2 regions of the Terrabacter aeriphilus genome follow, and region 2 is predicted to be linked to the other one. Evidence: predicted binding sites of a transcription regulator. Region 2 holds the regulator's gene; the other holds the start of a gene.
The links. Region 2 encodes HrcA, which represses chaperone genes, less so after heat shock. Its sites were predicted from a motif close to TTNGCACTCGNNNNNNNCGAGTGCNAA; they were not measured.

Region 1 (7,181 bases), on a different contig from region 2:
GGCGACGACGGGCCCGGGCGCGCCTACGTCGAGCGGCTCCGGCGGCTCGGCATCGACACCTCCGACGTGTCCACGAGCCCGGGCGCCCCCACGGGCACCGCCTACATCACCGTCGACGAGGAGGGCGAGAACGCCATCATCGTCGTGGCGGGGGCGAACGGTGAGCGCGACGAGTCGCTCGTGGCGGCCGCCGGGCGGCTCGGCACGGGCGATGTGCTGCTCTGCTCGCTCGAGGTCCACCTCGACACGGTGGCGGCCGCCTGCCGCGCCGCCGCCGCAGCGGGAGCCACCGTCGTCGTCAACCTCGCCCCGTATGCCGTGCTCCCTCCCGACGTGGTCGCGCTCGCCGACCCCGTGGTGGTCAACGAGTCGGAGATGCGCGAGCTCGCCGACTCCGACCTCGTGCCGGGGTCGCTGCTCGTGACCTTCGGGGCGGCCGGGGCCCGCTGGGGGCTCGACGGCGTCGACGGCATACCCGTGGCGAAGCGCGACCTCGGCGACACCGTGGGTGCCGGTGACGCCTTCTGCGGCGCGCTCGCAGCGGCCCTCGCGACCGGTGCGGACCGCCGGGGCGCGCTCGAGGCCGCCAACGTGGCCGGTGCGGCCGCGGTGCACTGGGTCGGGGCCCAGCCGGACGCCGCGCTCTGAGCGACGGCCCTGCCGCGGCAGCGGGTGCCGCGCCGACGCGTACCTTGCTCGTTACGTAACGTGCGAGTTACGCTTCTGGGATGAACGGCACCTGGGAGGCGTTGGCCGACCCCACCCGGCGGAGCATCGTCGAGCACCTCGCGAGCGGGGAGCTGACGGCCGGCGAGGTCGCGGCGCGGTTCGACGCGTCCCGGCCCGGCATCTCGCGGCACCTGCGGGTGCTGCGGGAGGCCGGGGTCGTCGAGGCGCAGGAGCGGGGGCGCCAGCGCGTCTACCGCCTCGCGCCGGCCGCGCTCGACGAGCTCGAGCAGTGGTGCCGCGACGTCCGCATGTTCTGGGGGCAGCGCCTCGACGCCCTCGACACCGAGATCGCCCGCGGCGCGCGGGCCAGGCGACAGGAGCAGGCATGAGCGAGCTGACCGAGGTGCTGGGCCGCATCGAGCGCGACGGCGAGGGGGTGGCCGCGGTCTTCGACCGCCGTTACGCGACCTCGCCCGACGACCTGTGGTCGGCCTGCACCGAACCCGAGCGGCTGGCGCGGTGGTTCGCGCCGGTGACCGGAGACCTGCGCCCCGGGGGCGCCTTCACGATCCACTTCGACGACGCCGACACCCCGTCGTGCCGGGTCGTCTCGTGCGAGCGGCCCACCCGCCTCGTCTGGGAGTGGCCCGTCGGCGGCGCGGTGACCCTCGTGACGGTGGAGGTCGGTGCCGAGGGCGACGGGGCGCGGCTGCGGCTGCGGCACGAGCGCCTCGGCGCCGGGCAGGCAGCGGGGTATGCCGCGGGCTGGGACACCTACGTGCGCCGCCTCGAGGCCGACCTCGCCGGCGCCGCCCTGCCCGACTGGGACGAGACGTGGATCGCGCTCCACGAGCGCTACCGCCGGGCCTGACCCCGGCCGGTGGAGCGTGCTCGGTCCGGCGGAGTGGCCTCGGTCCGGTGGAAGATCGCCGGACCGGGCACGGATCACCGGACCGGGACCAGGTGACCGGCCTCAGGCGGCAGCGACGACGAGGGCGACCTGGCCGCCGCCGACCCGGGTCAGCACGAGGGTCGCCTCGGAGCCGCCCCGGCCCCTCCCGGTCATCTTCAGCTGCCGGCGCAGCTGGTCGGCGTCGAGGGTGACGCCGCGCTTCTTGATCGTCACGCGGTCGTGGCCGTGGTCGCGCAGCCACCGGGCGAGGTGCTTCGTCGAGAGCGGCATGGCCTCGATCACGCGGTAGCGCCGGGCCCACGCGACCTCGTGCGCCGCTCGGCTGCTCACGTAGCCGACGCCTCCCGCGAGCTCCGCGCCCTCGACGGCACCGACGAGGGCCCCGGTGAGCCCGGCCCGGATGACGGCCCGGTCGGGCTCGTAGAGCCACTCGCCCACCTCGGTGACCGAGCCGAGGGGCGGCCGGCGCGTGCCCTCCTCGGCGTCGGCCTCGGTCACGAGCTGGGTCGACGCCTCGGTCGCGACCGCGGCCGTGCGTCCCGGCGTCGTCGCGAGCGGCCCCCACCAGACCGCGCACTCGAGGACCTCGCCGTTCCACGAGGTCCACTGCGCCTCGGTGCCCGGCGGCAGCGCGCGGTGCGGGAAGGCGGGGGAGAGCTTGGCCCCGGTGGCCGGCACCCGGGCGGCGAAGGCCTGCACCTGCTGCCACGACGGGGAGATCGCGTCGAGGGAGAAGACGCGCTTCGTGCGGCCGCTGATGTCGGCCACCCCGCTCACGCGGCGGGCGGGGTCGAGCCACAGCCCGAGCTGGCTGGACCCCGCGCCGTCGGGGAGGCGTACGTCCTCTGCGAGCCCGTGGGTGACGCGGGCGGAGGGCCAGTGCCGCAGGTTGACGGCCGCGACGCGCGCGGTCACGTCGTCGGCGTCGACCGCGTGGACGGTGAGGTCGAGGCCGGCGAGCGCCATGGCGTCGGAGCCGACCCCGCACCCGAGGTCGTGGACCTCACGGATGCCGGCGGCGGCGTACCGGTGCGCGTGGCGGGCCGCGACGGGCAGGCGGGTGGCCTGCTCGAGGCCGTCGGGGGTGAAGAGCATGCCGGCGGCGAACTCGCCGAACTTGTCGGTGGCGCGCGCCCGCAGGCGCGACTGCGTGAGGGCTGCGGCCACGAGGTCGGCGGCGAAGCCGGCCTCGCGGAGCCGTCCCTGCAGCCGGAGCGAGGCCGCCTCGTCGTAGGGCGGCAGCGACTGGAGCAGGGCCCATCCCTCGCCCGCGGACAGGCGGTCGACCATCGCGGCGTCCATGACGCCATCCTCGCAGCCTCGCGCTGGGGACGAGTATTGGCACTCGACTTGACCGAGTGCTAACGGCAAACCTAGATTTGCTCGTGTTGGCACTCTCGTACCGAAAGTGCCAGCGCCCTCCTCGAGGGCGGTCGACCCCCGCGACGGCGGCCAGCCTCGAAGAGCCCCAGTCCGTAGTTCCATTCCGACTGTCCCGAAGGGAAGGTCACCACCGTGTCGGTTTCCATCAAGCCGCTCGAAGACCGCATCGTCGTCAAGTCCCTCGAGGCCGAGCAGACCACCGCGTCCGGCCTCGTCATCCCGGACACGGCCAAGGAGAAGCCCCAGGAGGGCGAGGTCCTCGCCGTCGGTCCCGGCCGCTTCAACGAGAACGGCTCGGAGCGCGTGCCGCTCGACGTCAAGGTCGGCGACAAGGTCATCTACAGCAAGTACGGCGGCACCGAGGTCAAGTACGGCGGCGAGGAGTACCTCATCCTCTCCGCGCGCGACGTCCTCGCGATCGTCGGCTGACCCAGCCGTATGCCGTGAACGCACCCCGGTGAGCCCCGCTGGGGCCTCGCCGGGGTGCGTCTCGTTTGACCCGGGTCCTGCCCGGAAGACCAAGAACCACAACGCAACCCGAGCCAAAGGAACATCATGGCCAAGCAGCTGGAGTTCGACGACTCCGCCCGCAAGTCGCTCGAGCGCGGCGTCAACGCGCTCGCCAACGCCGTCAAGGTGACGCTCGGCCCCAAGGGCCGCAACGTCGTCATCGACAAGAAGTGGGGCGCCCCCACGATCACGAACGACGGCGTCACCATCGCCCGTGAGATCGAGCTTGAGGACCCCTACGAGAACCTCGGCGCCCAGCTCGCCAAGGAGGTCGCGACCAAGACGAACGACGTCGCCGGTGACGGCACGACGACCGCCACGGTCCTCGCCCAGGCCATGGTCAAGGAGGGCCTGCGCAACGTCGCCGCCGGCGCCGCCCCGGCCGCGCTCAAGCGCGGCATGGACAAGGCCGTCACCGCGGTCAACGACCGCCTGCTCGAGAACGCCCGCGAGGTCGACGGCAAGGACGAGATCGCCTCGGTCGCGACGCTCTCCGCCCAGGACGCCACCCTCGGTGGCCTCATCGGCGAGGCGTTCGACAAGGTCGGCAAGGACGGCGTCATCACCGTCGAGGAGTCCTCGACGACGGCGACCGAGCTCGAGTTCACCGAGGGCATGCAGTTCGACAAGGGCTACCTCTCGGCCTACTTCGTCACCGACACCGAGCGCATGGAGACCGTCCTCGAGGACGCCTACATCCTCATCAACCAGGGCAAGATCTCGGCCGTCGCCGAGGTGCTCCCGGTCCTCGAGAAGGTCGTGCAGTCGGGCAAGCCGCTGCTCATCATCGCCGAGGACGTCGACGGCGAGGCCCTCTCGACGCTCGTCGTCAACAAGATCCGCGGCACGTTCAACGTCGCCGCCGTCAAGGCCCCGGGCTTCGGCGACCGCCGCAAGGCGATGCTCCAGGACATCGCCGTGCTCACCGGTGGGCAGGTCATCGCGCCCGAGGTCGGGCTCAGCCTCGACCAGGCCGACCTCACGGTGCTCGGCCAGGCCCGCCGAGTCGTGCTCACCAAGGACGACACGACGATCATCGACGGCGCCGGCGAGCAGTCCGAGGTGACCGGCCGCGTCAACCAGATCAAGGCCGAGATCGAGCGCACCGACTCCGACTGGGACCGCGAGAAGCTCCAGGAGCGCCTCGCCAAGCTCGCCGGTGGCGTCTGCGTCATCAAGGTGGGTGCCCACACCGAGGTCGAGCTCAAGGAGAAGAAGCACCGCATCGAGGACGCCATCTCCGCGACGCGCGCTGCCATCGAGGAGGGCATCGTCGCCGGTGGCGGCACCGCCCTCATCCACGCCGCCTCGGCCATCGACGCCCTCGAGCTGACCGGCGACGAGGCGACGGGCGCGAGCATCGTGCGCAAGGCCGTCGCCGAGCCGCTCCGCTGGATCGCCGAGAACGCGGGCCTGCAGGGCTACGTCGTCACCTCGAAGGTCGCCGAGCTGCCGCTCGGCCAGGGCCTCAACGCGGCCACCGGCGAGTACGGCGACCTCATCGCCGCCGGTGTCATCGACCCGGTCAAGGTGACGCGCTCCGCGCTGCGCAACGCCGAGTCGATCGCGTCGATGATCCTCACGACCGACACGCTCGTCGTCGACAAGCCGGAGGAGGAGTCCGAGGCCGGCGGCCACGGGCACGGTCACGGCCACTGAGCCGGATCGCACCTCCCGGCGCGTGAGCGCCGGCGGCGACAGGCGCCGTGACCGGCGCCCGAGCTGACGAAGGGCCGCTCCCCGTGGGGGAGCGGCCCTTCGTGCGTCGGCGGTGCGCGCCGGCCCGGTGGGGTGCTGGTGGCGCGGCGTCAGGAGGCTTCCTGGATGCCGCCGTGCAGCACCTCGCGCTCGCTCTCGGTCAGGCCACCCCAGACGCCGTAGGGCTCGCGCACCTCGAGGGCGTGGGACCGGCACTGCGTCAGGACGGGGCAGGCCGCGCAGACGGCCTTGGCCTGCGCGTCGCGGTTGCGCCGGCGCGGGCCGCGCTCGCCCTCCGGGTGGAAGAAGACCTCGGGGCTGACGCCGCGGCAGGCCCCGTCCAGCTGCCAGTCCCAGAGGTCGGCTACCGGTCCGGGCAAGCGGGTGATCTCGGCCATGAACTCGTCTCTCGCGTCGGGCGGCGCAGCCGCCAGGTCGTGTCGGCCACCACCGGACCAGAGGTCCGAAGGGGCGCAGATCGACGCTAACCGGGTGCTCGACCCGGGATAAAGGTCACGTGGTTCAAGACTTGTTCAAGACTTGGCCTGCCCTTGGGATGGTCGGCGTCAGGTGCCCCTGCCCGGGCCGGTCGCCGGAGGTGTGGCCGCTCGTCACATCGGCGGCCCCTCGTCGGGCACCTCGTCCGCCACCCCCGGGCGGCGGCGCGCCACTAGCATGGGCCCTCGCCGACGGGGACGACCCCGGGCGGACACGGTCGGGCACGGACGCGCACGAGCGACGAGAGAGCTTCGGGGGATCGGCACGGATGGCGCACGAGGAGCCGGGGCGCGGCGGCGTAACGCCGGGCGCCCGGGACGCGATGGGGCGGGTGGACGCACCCCCGCTGCGCGAGCTGGCGAGGTGCGCCGTCCGGGACCCGGACGCGCGCGACCTGCTGCTGGCCCGCGTGCGCGAGATGGCCGTGCGGTACGCGCGCGTCCGCCTCGGTCGCTTCGGCGCCGAGGACACGGCCCAGGACGTCGCCCAGGAGGTGTGCATGGCGCTCGTCACCGCCCTGCCGACCTACGAGGAGCGCGGCGTGCCCTTCGAGGCCTTCGTCTACACGATCACCGCCCGCAAGCTCGCCGACGCGCAGCGCTCGGCCATGCGCGCCCCGACCCCGGTGGCCGAGGTGCCGGACGCCACCGACGACGGGCCGACGCCCGAGTCGGTCGCCGTCCTGCGCGACGACGTATCGACCGCGCTCGCGCTCATGCAGACGCTCCCCGCGCAGCAGCGCGAGATCCTCACCCTGCGGGTCGCCGTGGGCATGTCGACCGACGAGACGGCGGCAGCCCTCGGCATGACGACGGGCGCGGTGCGGGTGGCGCAGCACCGGGCGCTCGCCAAGCTGCGGACCCTCCTCGCGCAGGCCGGGGCAGGTGACGTGGCATGAGCGACCCCACGCCGATGAGCGACCTCGTCGCCGACGACCTCCTCCTCGACCGGCTCGCCGGTCGGTTCGACGCGGGCGCGGAGCCGGTCGCGCAGCTGCTCTCCGCGCTCGCCGGCCACGCGGACGCACCGCTGCCGGGACGCTCGCCGCGGCGCCGCATCGGGCGCCGGCACCACCGCTACCTCGGGGCGTTCGCCGCGCTCGCGGTCGGCGCCTCGGGCGCGGGCGTGGCCGCCGCGGTGGGTCTGCCCGACGCCGTGCTCGACCGGGTCGAGCACAGCCCGGTCGGCCGGCCCCACGAGCCCTCCGAACGGGGTGCGCGCCCCGGCCCGGATGCCGCCGGCACCGGCGCCGGAGCGGGCGCCGACACGCGGCCGACGGCCCCCGTCGAGCAGCAGGGCGGCCGCCTCCTGGTCGACGCCGGGCCTGGATCGCCCGTCGTCCTCGTCCCCGTGCCGGGTGCGACGCTCGCCGTCACGCCCGAGGCGCCGCCGCACCGGCTGCCCGGCGTCGCGGCCGAGCCGGAGAAGCTCGCCAAGGCGGAGAAACCCGCCAAGGGGGACAAGCCCTCCAAGCCGGAGAAGCCCGCCAGGCCGGGGAAGCCGGAGAAGC
Region 2 (7,181 bases):
TTCCCCGCGGGCACGACCCTGCGCGAGCACGTGCCCGCCCGCGTCGGGGCTGACGGCCGGGTCCGGCTCTACACCTCGCGTTCGACCGACCTCGTCGTCACGGTGGTCGGCTGGTACCCGACGACGGGCCACCTCGTCTCCGTGACGCCCACGCGGGTGCTCGACACCCGCACCGGCACCGGCGTCGCCAAGGTGCGCGTGCCGGCGGGCGGCAGCGTCGACCTGCCCCTCGCGGGCCGGGGCCTCGTGCCGGCCACCGGGGCCACGGCCGTGGTGCTCGACCTGTCGGCCACGACGCCGAGCGCCGGAGGGTGGCTGACGGCATACCCCACCGGGTCGACGCGCCCGACGACCGCGCACGTGCGCTACGACGCGGGCGTCGACATGACGGGCGCCGTCCTGACGCGCCTCGGCACGGGCGGCAGCGTGACGATCCACTCGACCGCGCAGACCGACCTGCTCGTCGACGTGCTCGGCTGGGTCAAGGTCGGCGCCGACCTCGTGCCGGTCCCGCCGACGCGCCTGCTCGACACGCGATCGGGCCTCGGCGCGCCGACCGGGCGGGTGGCCGCCGGTCGCACCGTCACGGTCCCGGTGCTCGGCCGTGGCGGCGTGCCGACGGTCGGCGTGCGCGCCGTCTCGCTCACCGTCACACCCATCGCGCCGACCGCGGCGACGGGTGTGACCGCCTACCCGGGCGGCACGAGCCGCCCCGCGACGGCGGACGTCACGGTCGGCAGCGGCCGGACGCTCGTCAACACCGTCGTCGTGCCCGTCGGGGCCGACGGCACCGTGACGCTCCACACCTCGGCGTCCGCCTACCTCGTCGTCGACGTGCAGGCGTACCTCAAGAAGTGAGGACCTGAGCCGGCCGGGTGGGACCGGGCTCAGCTCCTCGCGCCCGTCAGGGCAGCCGTGGGTCCGGCGCCGCAGCAGCGGTGCCGGACCCACGTGCGTGTCAGGCGCCGGGCTCGGTCACGAAGTCGATGAGCTCCTCGACGCTCGCGAGGAGGGTCGGCTCGAGGTCGGAGTAGCTGCGCACCGTGCCGAGGATCCGCTTCCACGCCCGGGCGATGTCGGCCTGGGTGGCGTGCGGCCAGCCGAGCTCGGCGCAGATGCCGTGCTTCCACGAGGTGCCGCGGGGGATGACGGGCCACTGCTGCCAGCCGAGGCGCTCGGGGCGCACCGACTGCCACACGTCGACGTAGGGGTGGCCGAGCACCTTGACGTGCCGCGAGAGCCCGGGCAGCGCGCGGGCCTGCTCGACGATGCGGGCCTCCTTGGTGCCCGGCACGAGGTGGTCGACGAGCACGCCGAGCCGGCGGCCCGGCCCGGGCTCGAACTCGGCGATGATGCCGGCGAGGTCGTCGACGCCGTCCATCAGCTCGACGACGACGCCCTCGACCCGCAGGTCGTCGCCCCAGACCTTCTCCACGAGCTCCGCGTCGTGGCGGCCCTCGACGTAGATCCGCGAGCCACCGGCGACCCGGGCCCGGGCGCCCTGGACGGCGACCGAACCGCTCGCCGTGCGGGACTCGGCGCGCCGGGCGTCGGCGAGGCGGGCGCTCGCCGCGGCCGCGGGCGGGGTCAGCGTCACGGGCGCACCGTCGACGAGGAAGCCGGGCCCGAGGGGGAACGCCTTGGTGCGCCCCCGCCGGTCCTCGAGGTGCACGACGTGCATGCCGCCCGCCTTCTCGACCCGCACGACGGCGCCGACCCAGCCGGTCTCGACCTCCTCGACGACGAGGTCGGGCTCCGCGGGCAGGGGCGTCGAGCGCCCCCGCTTCGGGGCGCGCCAGTCGCCGCTCAGCACGTCGGATCCGTATCGGTCGATGGGAGGCACGGCAAGGGAGCGTATGCGGCCCGGCCGGCTCGCGCCGCGGCGCCACGCGGGTGGCGGGCGGGCGGCATACGGTGGAGTCGGAGATCCACGGCCCACGACGTAGACTTGGCACTCGTCGACCGAGAGTGCCAGAGTCGGTCGTCGACCGCTGTGCGAGGCGGTGACCGGGCTGCGAAGGAGGGACACGTTGAGCGAGGACCGCAGGCTGATGGTGCTGCGCGCCATCGTGCAGGACTACGTCCAGACCTCCGAGCCGGTCGGCAGCAAGGCCCTCGTCGAGCGACACCACCTCGGCGTCAGCGCCGCCACGGTGCGCAACGACATGGCGCTGCTCGAGGAGGAGGGGCTGATCCACGCCCCGCACACCTCCGCCGGGCGCGTGCCGACCGATGCCGGCTACCGCGTCTTCGTCGACCGGCTGAGCGCGGTCAAGCCGCTCGGCCCGGGGGAGCGGCGCGCCATCAGCCAGTTCCTCGAGGGCGCCGTCGACCTCGACGACGTCGTCGACCGCACCGTGCGCCTCCTCGCCGGGCTCACCCGGCAGGTCGCGGTCGTGCAGTACCCGTCGCTGACCCGCTCGACGGTGCGGCACATCGAGCTCGTGCCGATGGGCACGAGCCACCTGATGATCGTGCTCATCGTCAACACCGGACGCGTCGAGCAGCGCGTCGTCGACACCGGCCGCGTGCTCGCGGACGCCGACGGCGAGCGGCTCGTGGCCTCGATGCGCACCCGGCTCAACGAGGTGGCCGCGGGCGTGCCCTTCACGGTCGCCGCCACCCGGCTGCGCCACCTCGTCGACGACGCCGCGGCTGCGGCCGGCACCGACGGCGCCGACGACACCGACCGGGCGGCCATGGAGGCCGTCGTCTCGGCGCTCGGCGACGCCCTCGTCGAGGAGCGCGAGGAGCGGGTCGTGCTCGCCGGCCAGGCCAACCTCGCCCGCGCCGGCACCGACTTCCCGCGCACCATCGGGCCGATCCTCGAGGCGCTCGAGGAGCACGTGACCCTGCTGCGGCTGCTCGGCCAGCTCGGCGACGACCCGGAGCTCGTCTCCGTGCGGATCGGCTCGGAGAACCCCGTGACCGGCCTGCAGACGACCTCGCTCGTCTCGATGGGGTACGGCTCCGGGGCGGAGCGCGTCGCGAGCCTCGGGGTGCTCGGCCCGACCCGCATGGACTACCCCACGACGATGGCCTCGGTCCGCGCCGTCGCCCGCTACGTCTCCGAGATCCTCGACGCGAACCAGGCCACCTGACCACCCGCCCGACCCGGCCGGACCCACCGACCGGCCCACCACCGTTCCCGGCGCCGACGACGCCACGCCGTGACCGACGGAACCGAACGCACCACGCACCAGAAGGATGCCCAGCTTGAACGACTACTACGCCGTCCTCGGGGTCTCGCGCGACGCGAGCCAGGAGGAGATCAAGAAGGCCTACCGCCGGCTCGCCCGCAAGCTGCACCCCGACGTCAACCCGGGTGCCGAGGCGGAGGAGGAGTTCAAGCGGGTCTCGCAGGCCTACGACGTGCTCTCCGACCCGCAGAAGCGCCAGTCGTTCGACATGGGCGCCGACCCGTTCGCCTCCGGCGGCGGCGCCGGCTTCGGTGCGGGCCAGGGTTTCTCCTTCAGCGACGTCATGGACGCCTTCTTCGGCGCCGGTCAGGCGGGCGGCGCCCGCGGACCCCGGTCGCGCGTGCAGCGCGGCCAGGACGCCCTCGTGCGCCTCGACATCGACCTGGCCAAGGCCGTCTTCGGCTCCGAGGAGGAGCTGACCCTCGACACCGCCGTCGGCTGCGGCCGGTGCGGCGGCGACGGCGCCGAGCCCGGCACGGGGCGGCAGACCTGCCCGATCTGCAACGGCGCCGGCGAGGTGCAGCAGATCCAGCGCAGCTTCCTCGGCCAGGTGATGACCTCGCGGCCCTGCGTCAACTGCCAGGGCTTCGGCGCGACGCTGACCGACCCCTGCCACGACTGCTCGGGCGACGGCCGCGTGCGCACCCGGCGCTCGCTCAAGCTGAAGATCCCCGCGGGCGTCGACACCGGCACCCGCATCCAGCTGACCGGCGAGGGCGAGGTGGGCCCGGGCAACGGGCCCCAGGCCGACCTCTACGTCGAGATCCGCGTCGTCAACCACGAGACCTACACCCGTCGCGGCGACGACCTCCACTGCAGCGTCGAGCTGCCCATGGCGGCCGCTGCGCTCGGCACGAGCTTCAAGCTCTCCACCTTCGACGGCATGGAGGACCTCGAGATCAAGCCGGGCACGCAGAGCGGTGACGTCTTCACGCTCCGTGGCCTCGGCGTGACGCACCTGCGGCACGGCGGCCGCGGCGACCTGCTCGTGCACGCGAACGTGCAGACCCCGACCCGCCTCACCGAGGAGCAGCAGGAGCTGCTGCGCCAGTTCGCGGCGCTGCGCGGCGAGGAGCGCCCCGAGGGCCGGCTGACCCCGGCGAACAAGGGTCTCTTCGGCAAGCTGCGCGACGCCTTCAAGGAGAAGTGAGCCGCGTGGCCCGGCGGGTGCTCCGGTGACCCACCAGCTCTTCCTCGGCGAGCCCGGTGCGGTGGCGGCCGCGGTCGTCGGCGGGTCGTTCCTGCTCGAGGGCGACGAGGGACGCCACGCGGCGACCGTCGTGCGGGTGCGCCCGGGCGAGCGCTGCTACGTCGGCGACGGTGCCGGCCGCCGGCTCCTCGTCGAGGCGACCGACGTCGATCGCGGCTGGGTGCGCGGCTCGGTGCTCGAGGTCGACGTCGAGCCGGAACCCGCGCCCCGCTTCGTGCTCGTGCAGGCCCTGGCCAAGGGTGACCGCGACGAGCAGGCCGTCGAGGCGGCCACCGAGCTCGGCGTCGACGAGGTGGTGCCGTGGCAGGCCGAGCGCTCCGTCGTCGTCTGGCGCGGTGACCGCGCGGCCCGCTCGCTCGCGAAGTGGGCGGCCGTCGTGACCCGGGCGACGAAGCAGTCGCGCCGCTCACGAATGCCGGTGACGACCCCCGCGGTCAACCTCACCGCCCTCGCGGGGCGGGTGAGGTCGGCCGCCCTGACGCTCGTGCTCCACGAGGACGCCACCGAGCCGCTCGCCGCGGTCGACCTGCCCGTGGACGGCGACGTGCTCGTGGTCGTCGGACCCGAGGGCGGCATCACCGGGCACGAGCTCGAGGTGCTGACCGAAGCGGGGGCGCGGCCGGTGCGGCTGGGGTCGACGATCCTGCGCGCCTCCTCCGCCGGGCCCGCCGCGCTCGCCGTGCTGAGCGCGCGCGCCCGCTGGCGCTGACGGCACACCGCCGGGGCGCTCAGCGGGCGGTGACGGGCACGCGCTGCTCGGCGATCGGGGCGCCGCTCTCGGCGCTCGTCGCGAAGACGCGCAGCACGTAGTCGCCGGCCGGCACGGCCTTGGTGCGGAAGGCATACGTGCCGCGCGCCGGGGCCGCCTCCGAGGCCGTCGCGAAGCCGGAGTCGACGCGCGCCCCACCGCGCAGCAGCTCCCACTCGACGTTCGCCTCGAAGACGCTCGCGACACCCGACACCCGCAGGGCGGCGCCCGCCGTGACATCGGCGCCACGTCGCGGCTCGTCGACCCAGATCGGGGCGACCTGCTCGAGCACGGCCAGGGCGTCGGTCGGACGCGTGACGGTCGACGAGACCGGGTGGCCCGGCGCGACGAGAGACCCGCCGTCGGCGAGCTCGAACCGGACGGGCAGGCTCTGGCCGAGGGCCGCCTGGACGGTCCAGGCGAGCTGCTCGGCCGCGAGGCCCGACGTGTCGGTCGTGCCCGACGAGAGGCGCACCGTGATGACGTCGCCCCCCACGGCGACCGACTCGACGGTCACGCCCGCCCACGCGGCGCGGTAGCCCGAGCCGGCGGGGACGGCCCCGGTCGCCAGGCGCAGCGCCCCGAGGGCCTTGGACTCGGGGGTCGCGGGCGCGGCCACCGCGGCCGGCACGAACTCGCGGAACAGCCGCACCTGGTCGGAGCCGGCCACGAGGGGGCCGAGGTAGTAGACGGGCAGGACGGCCGTCGTCGTGGCCGGCGGCGCGTTCGTCGCGGTGCCTGAAGGAGCCGACGGGCCGGAGCTCGCCGGTGCCGTCGGGCCGGTGGCGGTCTGGGTCGGCACGCTCGACGGGCTGGTCGACGGGCCGGGCGAGGGCGTGCCCGACGAGCGGCCGGCCGTCGCGGTCGACGCCGCGGTCGGCGTCGAGGCCACCGGGGGCGAGGTCGGGGCGCCCGGGCGGCTCACCACCCACGCCGTGCCTGCGACGAGCAGCGCCAGGGCCGCGGCAGCCGCCGGCACGAGCCAGCGGCGGGCGCGACGGTCGGGGGCGCCGGCCCCGGCCCCCGGTGCGTTCGCGTCGGCGAGGATCGCGCCCAGCCGGTCGGCCGGGGCGATGGCTCGCGCCTCGTCGTCGAGGGCCCGGCGCAGCCGGTCCTCCACGGGTCGCAGGCCCGCGCCGATGAGTGCCGGCTCGCGGTCGCTCGCCTCGGGCCGCTCGCTGCTCCCGCTGCCCCGGCGGCCGTCGCTGCGGCCGTCGCTGCGGCCGTCGATGCGGCCGTGGCTCCGGCCGGAGCTCCGACCGGGGCGCGTCTCGTCGGTGGTCATGTCAGCTCCAGGGGGTCGACGGTGCGGCGCAGGGCGGTGAGCCCGCGGTGCGCGTGGGTCTTGACGGCCCCCGCGGAGATCTCGAGGGCCCGGGCGATCTGGGCCTCGGAGAGGTCGGAGTAGTAGCGCAGCACGAGCACCTCGCGCTGCCGGGGCGGCAGGGCCGCGAGGGCCTCGAGCACCGCCTCGCGGTCGGCCGCGCGCATGACCTGGGTCTCCGCGCTGCCGTGGCTCGCCCGCCCGGGGGCGTCGGCGGCGGCCGCCTCGCGGGCCGCGTGCCGGTCGACGACGACCGCGTGCCGCTGGGCGGACCGGCAGCCGTTGACGACGGCGGTCTGCAGGTAGCCCACGACGCGGCCGCCGTCGCGGATCGAGGCCCAGCTGCGATGCGTCGCGACGAACGCGTCCTGCACGACGTCCTCGGCGGCGAGCTGGTCGCGCAGCAGCAGCCACGCCAGGCGCACGAGTCGGTGCCAGTGGGCGTGGTAAAGCTCGGCGACCGCGGCGTCGGGGTCGCTCGGCAGCTCGATCCGTTCGGTCCGCTCGGGTTGCTCGGCGAGCCCGCCCGGCTCAGCTCGCTCGGCGAGCCCGCCCCGGTCGTCGGGGTCGTCGGGCTCGCTGCGCTGGCCGACCGGCATACCCAACGTTCTCACGCACCTCTGACGCGCAGGGGGACGCCGCGGTTGACACGGTGTGCGGCATTCGTCCGGTCGGCGTCGCTGCGCGTCGTCCCGTGCG

Region 1: groES (co-chaperone GroES) is a predicted target of HrcA. The motif match lies at 2,921-2,947, and genes of this name have one in related genera.

Annotation. Positions count from the first base shown of each region.
Region 1 covers NZ_BAABIW010000009.1:265,628-272,808, forward strand. Annotated here, with positions in the region: gene ABD979_RS06285 (PfkB family carbohydrate kinase) at 1-648, shown strand, start outside; gene ABD979_RS06290 (ArsR/SmtB family transcription factor) at 729-1,058, shown strand; gene ABD979_RS06295 (SRPBCC family protein) at 1,055-1,540, shown strand; gene ABD979_RS06300 (class I SAM-dependent methyltransferase) at 1,643-2,884, opposite strand; gene groES (co-chaperone GroES) at 3,098-3,394, shown strand; gene groL (chaperonin GroEL) at 3,521-5,134, shown strand; gene ABD979_RS06315 (WhiB family transcriptional regulator) at 5,284-5,571, opposite strand; gene ABD979_RS06320 (sigma-70 family RNA polymerase sigma factor) at 5,994-6,569, shown strand; gene ABD979_RS06325 (hypothetical protein) at 6,566-7,181, shown strand, end outside.
Region 2 covers NZ_BAABIW010000010.1:102,511-109,691, forward strand. Annotated here, with positions in the region: gene ABD979_RS07400 (CHAP domain-containing protein) at 1-858, shown strand, start outside; gene ABD979_RS07405 (DUF3097 domain-containing protein) at 959-1,843, opposite strand; gene hrcA (heat-inducible transcriptional repressor HrcA) at 2,031-3,101, shown strand; gene dnaJ (molecular chaperone DnaJ) at 3,217-4,350, shown strand; gene ABD979_RS07420 (16S rRNA (uracil(1498)-N(3))-methyltransferase) at 4,376-5,119, shown strand; gene ABD979_RS07425 (Gmad2 immunoglobulin-like domain-containing protein) at 5,139-6,443, opposite strand; gene ABD979_RS07430 (RNA polymerase sigma factor) at 6,440-7,081, opposite strand.